One region of the Brevibacillus sp. HB1.1 genome, then DNA from elsewhere that is predicted to be linked to it. Evidence: riboswitches for the same ligand, from Rfam matches in the RefSeq annotation. Region 1 holds a riboswitch; each other region holds the start of a gene.
The links. Region 1 has a riboswitch for S-adenosylmethionine ahead of metK (methionine adenosyltransferase). Riboswitches for the same ligand answer to the same signal wherever they lie in the genome.

Region 1 (2,274 bases):
GTGACATTCCGAGCGCCGTATATTCCTGTGGATAGTGGCTTTCGTTTCGCACTCTACAGCGATCGAAACATGAACTATGCGCTTGCTTCGACGAACGAGGTAGCCGAGCTTTCCAATAGTGGGAATGAAGTTATCGGTTTGCGCTTGCAGCCAGGAAAATACTATGTACGTCTCAATAGTGGTACTTCGTTCAAATATGATTCGTACCGACTCACGGTGACGCAGCAGAAATTGATAGCGGGCTATCGCGATATTTCGGACCACTGGGCGCGCTCAGAGATCGTCAGACTTAGCTCTCGCGATATTGTAAATGGATTCAATGATGCTTCGTTCAAGCCGAATCAGGCAGTGACCCGTGCAGAGTTTGCGACGATGCTGCTTAAATCGATGCGTGCGACCGGTTCCAAGGTAGCGACTACCTATACAGGAAACACGACCTTCCGGGATATGAAAAAGCGGCACTGGGCGTATCACAACCTAGGTGTAGCCTATCAATTAGGAATTTTGAAAGGGTACCCGAAGAATGAAATGAAGCCGGATCAGCCGATATCGCGTGCAGAGATGGCGGTCATGATCGCGCGGGCACGTGATGTTTTAATGTATAACCGTGGTACCTCGAATTATCAGGATGTGCCAACGAGTCATTGGGCTTCTCCTGCCATTGAGGCTTTGACATCTAGAAATTGGCTCAGTGGTTACGGTTCTTCCTTTAAACCGAATGGAAGGGCAACTCGCGCAGAGGTAGTAGTGGTACTTTCCAAGGCCTATCAAATATAAGTAAAATTTTTCCTATTGACATCTCTGAAAAAAACAATTATTCTATTATCCGTAATGGATACTCTTATCCAGAGCAGGCGGAGGGACTGGCCCTATGAAGCCCGGCAACCGATCTAGAGCGGTGCTAACCAGCAGAACGGACATCTGTTCTGGCCGATAAGAGGATGAAGGAAGCAAAAAACGCTCAAACCTTTTCCTCCTAAAAATGGAAAGGGTTTTTTATTTGCGTTTACGTAGATAAAATCCTGACTCGGCTACCACACTATTTGTATGAGGTCAAAGGAGGTATTTTCTCATGGCTTTGCAAAAAGGTCGTCGTCTGTTTACATCCGAATCTGTAACCGAAGGACATCCGGATAAAATTTGTGACCAAATTTCCGACTCCATCTTGGATGCGATCCTGTCCAAAGATCCAAACGCTCGCGTAGCTTGCGAAACTTCCGTAACTACTGGTTTGGTTCTCGTAGCAGGAGAAATCACTACAAACACTTATGTAGATATCCAAAAGCTCGTTCGTGAAACCATTCGTGAAATCGGTTATGACCGTGCGAAATTCGGTTTTGACGCTGACACTTGCGGTGTTATTACTGCAATTGGCGAGCAGTCCGCTGACATTGCACTTGGTGTAGACCAAGCATTGGAAGCACGCGAAGGCAAAATGACTGACGCTGAGATCGAAGCAATTGGTGCTGGTGACCAAGGTTTGATGTTTGGTTTTGCTTGCAATGAAACACCTGAGCTGATGCCACTTCCAATCAGCATGTCCCACCAATTGGCTCGTCGTCTGACTGAAGTACGTAAAAACGGAACACTTGCTTACCTCCGTCCTGACGGAAAAACACAAGTAACCGTTGAGTACGATGGCGACAAACCAGTTCGTATCGATACAATCGTTATTTCTACCCAACATGCTCCTGAAACAACTCTGGAGCAAATCAAGCAAGATCTGGTTGAACACGTAATCAAACCAGTTGTTCCAGCTGAACTGTTGGACGCTGAAACCAAATACTTCATCAACCCAACTGGCCGTTTCGTAATTGGCGGACCACAAGGGGATGCTGGCTTGACTGGCCGCAAAATCATCGTAGATACTTACGGCGGTTATGCTCGTCATGGCGGCGGTGCGTTCTCCGGTAAAGATCCGACAAAAGTTGACCGTTCCGGTGCATACGCAGCTCGTTATGTAGCGAAAAACATCGTGGCTGCTGGCCTCGCAGACAAATGCGAAGTACAAGTTGCTTACGCAATTGGTGTAGCGCAACCAGTTTCTATTGCAGTAGATACATTCGGCACAGGTACGATTTCCGAAGAAGCTCTGGTGAAATTGGTTCGCAAACACTTCGACCTGCGTCCTGCTGGTATCATCAAGCAGCTCGACCTGCGTCGTCCTATCTACAAACAAACAGCTGCATATGGCCACTTCGGACGCAATGACCTGAATGTTCCTTGGGAGCAAACAGACAAGGCAGAAATCCTGAAGCAAGAGGCTGCTCAACT
Region 2 (2,274 bases), on a different contig from region 1:
CATTGAATGCCCTGTGCTTTGGCGTCCTGCGGAGATTGAATCGACACCGCCTGTCCATCGATGGTGATCGTACCTCCATCTGCCTGATACGCTCCCGTGAGAATTTTCATCAGGGTACTCTTTCCCGCACCATTAGCACCGAGAAGTGCATGAACCTCTCCAGCGCGCACCTCAAAATCGACGGATCGCAGGGCAGGAACCCCAGAAAACTGCTTCGCCATCCCTTTCATCTGCAATGTGGACATTTTTCACACCTCCTGTTTACCTGCGTGTTCCAACCTCTATAAGGAAAAATCCCGTTGACGGATACAGATCAACGGGAAAAGTCAATTTGGTTCTTACTTGCCCCAATCTTGTACGTATTGGGACAGGTCGCCCATCGTTACTTTCTTATCCTTCGGCAGGTCTTCCTGTTTCACCAGCACTGGATTCAGCTTCACGTTGTCTGGCACTTGCTCGCCTTTGATTTTTTGGAACACGGTTTGGGCATGGATGCGCCCGATATTGGATGGGTCTACCGCTGCCGTCGCTGTCCACGGAGAGTTTTCCGCCTGGATCATTTGCAGATCCTCATCGCTCAAATCGATGGAGTATACTTTGATTTCCGTACGGCCTGCTTGCTGGATGGCACGTGTCGCCCCTTTGGCAAATTCATCCCATGCCGCCCATACTGCTGTGATGTCGCCTTTATTGGGATACTTTTTCAAGATCGCTTCCATCTGCGTTTGTGTATCGAGTGCCGTATTATTGGTAGCAGAACCGAATGCAGCAATCTCTTTGATGTCCGGGTATTTCTTCTGGAAAGCTTCATACGTCACTTGGCGTTTTTCCATAGGCGCAAAGCCAGCTACCCAAATTTTTACGATGCTGCCTTTGCCATTTGTATCTGCAGCCAGCTTCTCCAGGCTCAGCTCTGCCAACTTGTTGTCATCCTGCGCCACAACTGGCACACCCGGAATGTTGATGTCTGTATCAAACAGGACAACCGGAATTTTTTTATCCACGGCCTTTTGCGTACCCTGCTGCAACGCTTCTGCCGTACCATGGTCGATCAGAATGCCATCAAACTTTTGGTTCACAGCCGCATCGAGGTTGGACGCCATTTTTGCCAGATCGGTATCCGCGTTGAATACGGTCAACTCACCGCCGTTTTTCTCCACCTCTGTCTTCACGCCATTGATGTATTGTGCGGAGAACGTTCCTACGTTTTGACGCATGATTAATGCGATTCTCTTCGCGTTCTCCCCACCTGACTGGTTCGTGCTACCGGTTCCGGTGCTTGTTCCTCCGCCGCATGCCGTAACGAGAACGGACGCAGCCACAATAAGTGAAGTCAGTAATCCCAGTTTCTTTTTCATCGCAAATGTTCCCCCTTTTTCTCTTTGAAAACAAATGATAAAAGCAAAAAATCCTCTTTCACAGAGAAAGAGGACAAAAATCGACAAGATTCTCGCCTCTTATCTGTCAGGTATTCTACCTGTTGGAGTTAGCACCTTGGCTCGAAAGAACACAATCTCTCGTGCTAGGTTGCCGGGCTTCATAGGGCCATTCCCTCAGCCATCTCTTGATAAGAGTAGTTTCTATTTTCGGAACGTTTGTATAAGTATATACAGAATATAATCTGGCAATTACCTATCTGTCAACTAGGTTTACCGAAAGAATTTTCTTGATAAATATTCCATTTTGTTCTGTAACAACGAGAGGGATTTTGTTGTGTCTTGTCGAATTATCGTAGATTGATACAAGCCTAGCAAATATTTGCGATGGGGATGCTACATGAGTCTATTAAAAGAAGTTATTCTTCAATGGTTTTTCGCCATTATCCCGTTTGTGTTTTTCAACATCTATTACCGTGACAAAATGAGGAACTACAGCCGTTCCTTTATTGTCTTCACCAGCTCAGCCTGCATGTTTCTCGCGATGACCTTCGCCCCGAGCGTCACCAATGGCATGTTCTTTGATATCCGACATGTCATCATTCTTTTCGGACTGGTTTATGGCGGAATCGAGATTGCCTTGCTCCTTCTGATTGAAGCCTTGGTTTATCGGTACTACCTAGGTGGAGAAGGAACATGGGTTGCGCTGCTGATCCTTACAGTCAATTTTGTCTTGTCACTCTTTTTGTATCGACACTACAAATCCAGTTATCGGAAAACACTGTATCTTTTTATGACGAGTGCGATTTTTTCTACGGTTGCTTTAGGGACTACTTATTACTTTTTTCCCACGTATGTAACTCAACACCTCGTTTACTACACCATAGTGATTCCTATT
Region 3 (2,274 bases), on a different contig from region 1:
GGAGGCACCGAACTTGTGAATAAGTGGAACCACTTCCTCAAATCGCTCCAAGCCGTCTTCCAAGTTAATCGAGTTGAGGATGGCCTTCCCTTGCGAATAGCGAAGTCCCAGCTCCATGACCTTGGCATCTGTCGAATCGATCATGAGGGGCGCTTTTACTTTTTTCACGATGAACTGTAGGAATTTTTCCATATCTTCGTATTCATCACGGTCGGGGTCAGCCAAGCATATATCGATGACATGTGCGCCGCGCTTCACTTGTGCTCGGGCAATATCAGATGCTTCTTCATAATGACCAGCTGCAATCATTTCACGGAATTTTTTGGAACCGATGACATTGGTCCTCTCCCCTACTAGCAAGGGACGATTGTCATCTTCGACGTAAACAACCTCGATCCCGGAGACTGCGCTCAGCGGTTCCACAGCTGCACTGCGCGGCTTGCAGTCTTTCAATGCTTCTGCCATCGCTTGAATATGGTCAGGCGTTGTTCCGCAGCAACCGCCAGCGACGTTTATCCAGCCCTGATCAGCGAATGCCCGCATTTTCGAAGCAAGTCCCTGTGGCGTTTCATGGTAATGGCCGTTCTCGTCTGGCAAGCCTGCGTTCGGATAACAGCTAACCGCACATTGGGCAATTCCTGACAGTGTCCGCAGATGATCACGCATAAACTCTGGTCCTGTCGCACAGTTCAGACCAATGGAGACTGGCTGTAAATGCTCTAAGGAGATGTAAAACGCCTCGATGTTTTGGCCAGCCAGCGTTGTGCCCATCGGCTCAATCGTACCTGACAGCATCACCGGGAGCTCCTGTCCAAGCTCTTCAAAAGCTTTGCGAATCCCGATTCCGCCAGCCTTGACGTTTAACGTGTCTTGCGAGGTTTCCAATAGAAGAACATCGGAGCCGCCAAGAATCAGACCTTTTGCCTGACGATAATACGCCTCGACCAGTTCTTCGAAAGTGACACCGCCTGTCAACGCAAGGGTTTTGGTCGTAGGTCCCATTGCACCTGCTACAAAACGCGGCCACTCCTCCGTAGAATAGGCATCCACCGCTTCTCTGGCCAAGCGGGCTGCGGCTATATTGATCTCAAGGTCTTTTTCTGGCACATCGTACTCAGCCAAAACGATGGAAGCAGCACCAAATGTATTTGTCTCGACGATGTCTGCGCCCGCCGCTAAATATTTCTCGTGAATGGAACGGATCACATCTGGTCTGGTCAGGTTCAGGAGTTCATTACAGCCATCATAGGCTTCACCGCCGAAATCATCAGCAGTCAGGTTTGCCTGTTGAAGCATGGTGCCCATTGCACCGTCCAGAATCAGAATTTTCCGGGAAAGTTGTTCGCGAAAAGTTGGTTTCATTGACGTGCCCCTTTTCTACCTTGCATCGGCTTATTCTCCGTAATTGGGTAAATAAAAAAAATCCTCTTCTTTGAAAGAAGAGGATTTGTCAGCAGATACGAAAACGCCTGAGACATCCTCTTATCTTTCAAAGCACGTAGCTTTGCTGGAATTGGCACCGGATTTTTACCGGTTGCCGAGGCTTCATCAGGCCAGTCCCTCTGCCTCTCTGGATAAGAGTCGTACACTTGTCATTTAGTTGTTTTGCGAAATGTCTTGAATGTTTGCAAGTATCTTAACACCACCTTTGTCTCCCCGTCAATTGTGAATTGTCTATTTTTTACTGAGCCTCTCCTCTTACGCGCCCATTTTTGCCTAAGCTGGGCATCCGCCCAGTCCAATATCCGCATTCGTGTATAGACTGGAGTATAACGGAAAGGAGGGGAAACAAAGATGAGTACATCATTCTGCGGAAACGGATTCTTCGGTGACTGCTTCGCAATCGTGCTCGTGCTGTTTATCCTGTTGGTAATTATTGGGTGTTCGTGTGACGACTGTTAGATAAGTGTTTAAAAAAGGCTATCCCAAAAGCCATCAGGAATGGCTGCGGGATAGCCTTTTTTTCTTGTTATTTGGTGATGATCTTGCCTGTCACGGCATCCAGAGTAATATATTTGAGCGCCAGCTTTTCGTCACTCCACGGCACATACGCCAGCTTTGGTTGAGCTAATTTTTGCCCATCCACATCTCTCCTCAAATAGACCAGCTTTAAAGGCATGACGCGTAAATACGCCTCAACAGCCTTGTCTTTCGAGACGATCTCGTCGGATGCTGGAAGCTCCACCAACTCGTGCGTCTCTCTGTAGTTTTCAAACTTTGTCACTTTGCCAGAAGACGGATCGACTGTTACTGAATAAGCCGCTTTTTGCCCGC

Region 2: another riboswitch for S-adenosylmethionine. It lies ahead of HPY27_RS24480 (sugar ABC transporter substrate-binding protein); the one in region 1 lies ahead of metK (methionine adenosyltransferase).
Region 3: another riboswitch for S-adenosylmethionine. It lies ahead of metH (methionine synthase); the one in region 1 lies ahead of metK (methionine adenosyltransferase).

The regions. Positions count from the first base shown of each region.
Region 1 covers NZ_JABMIV010000004.1:89,014-91,287, reverse strand. Annotated here, with positions in the region: gene HPY27_RS13035 (S8 family peptidase) at 1-777, shown strand, start outside; SAM riboswitch class I at 839-940, shown strand; gene metK (methionine adenosyltransferase) at 1,073-2,274, shown strand, end outside.
Region 2 covers NZ_JABMIV010000011.1:203,534-205,807, reverse strand. Annotated here, with positions in the region: gene HPY27_RS24485 (sugar ABC transporter ATP-binding protein) at 1-245, opposite strand, end outside; gene HPY27_RS24480 (sugar ABC transporter substrate-binding protein) at 339-1,358, opposite strand; SAM riboswitch class I at 1,455-1,574, opposite strand; gene HPY27_RS24475 (ATP-binding protein) at 1,777-2,274, shown strand, end outside.
Region 3 covers NZ_JABMIV010000002.1:904,611-906,884, forward strand. Annotated here, with positions in the region: gene metH (methionine synthase) at 1-1,362, opposite strand, end outside; SAM riboswitch class I at 1,480-1,581, opposite strand; gene HPY27_RS09245 (YjcZ family sporulation protein) at 1,795-1,902, shown strand; gene HPY27_RS09250 (YcdB/YcdC domain-containing protein) at 1,970-2,274, opposite strand, start outside.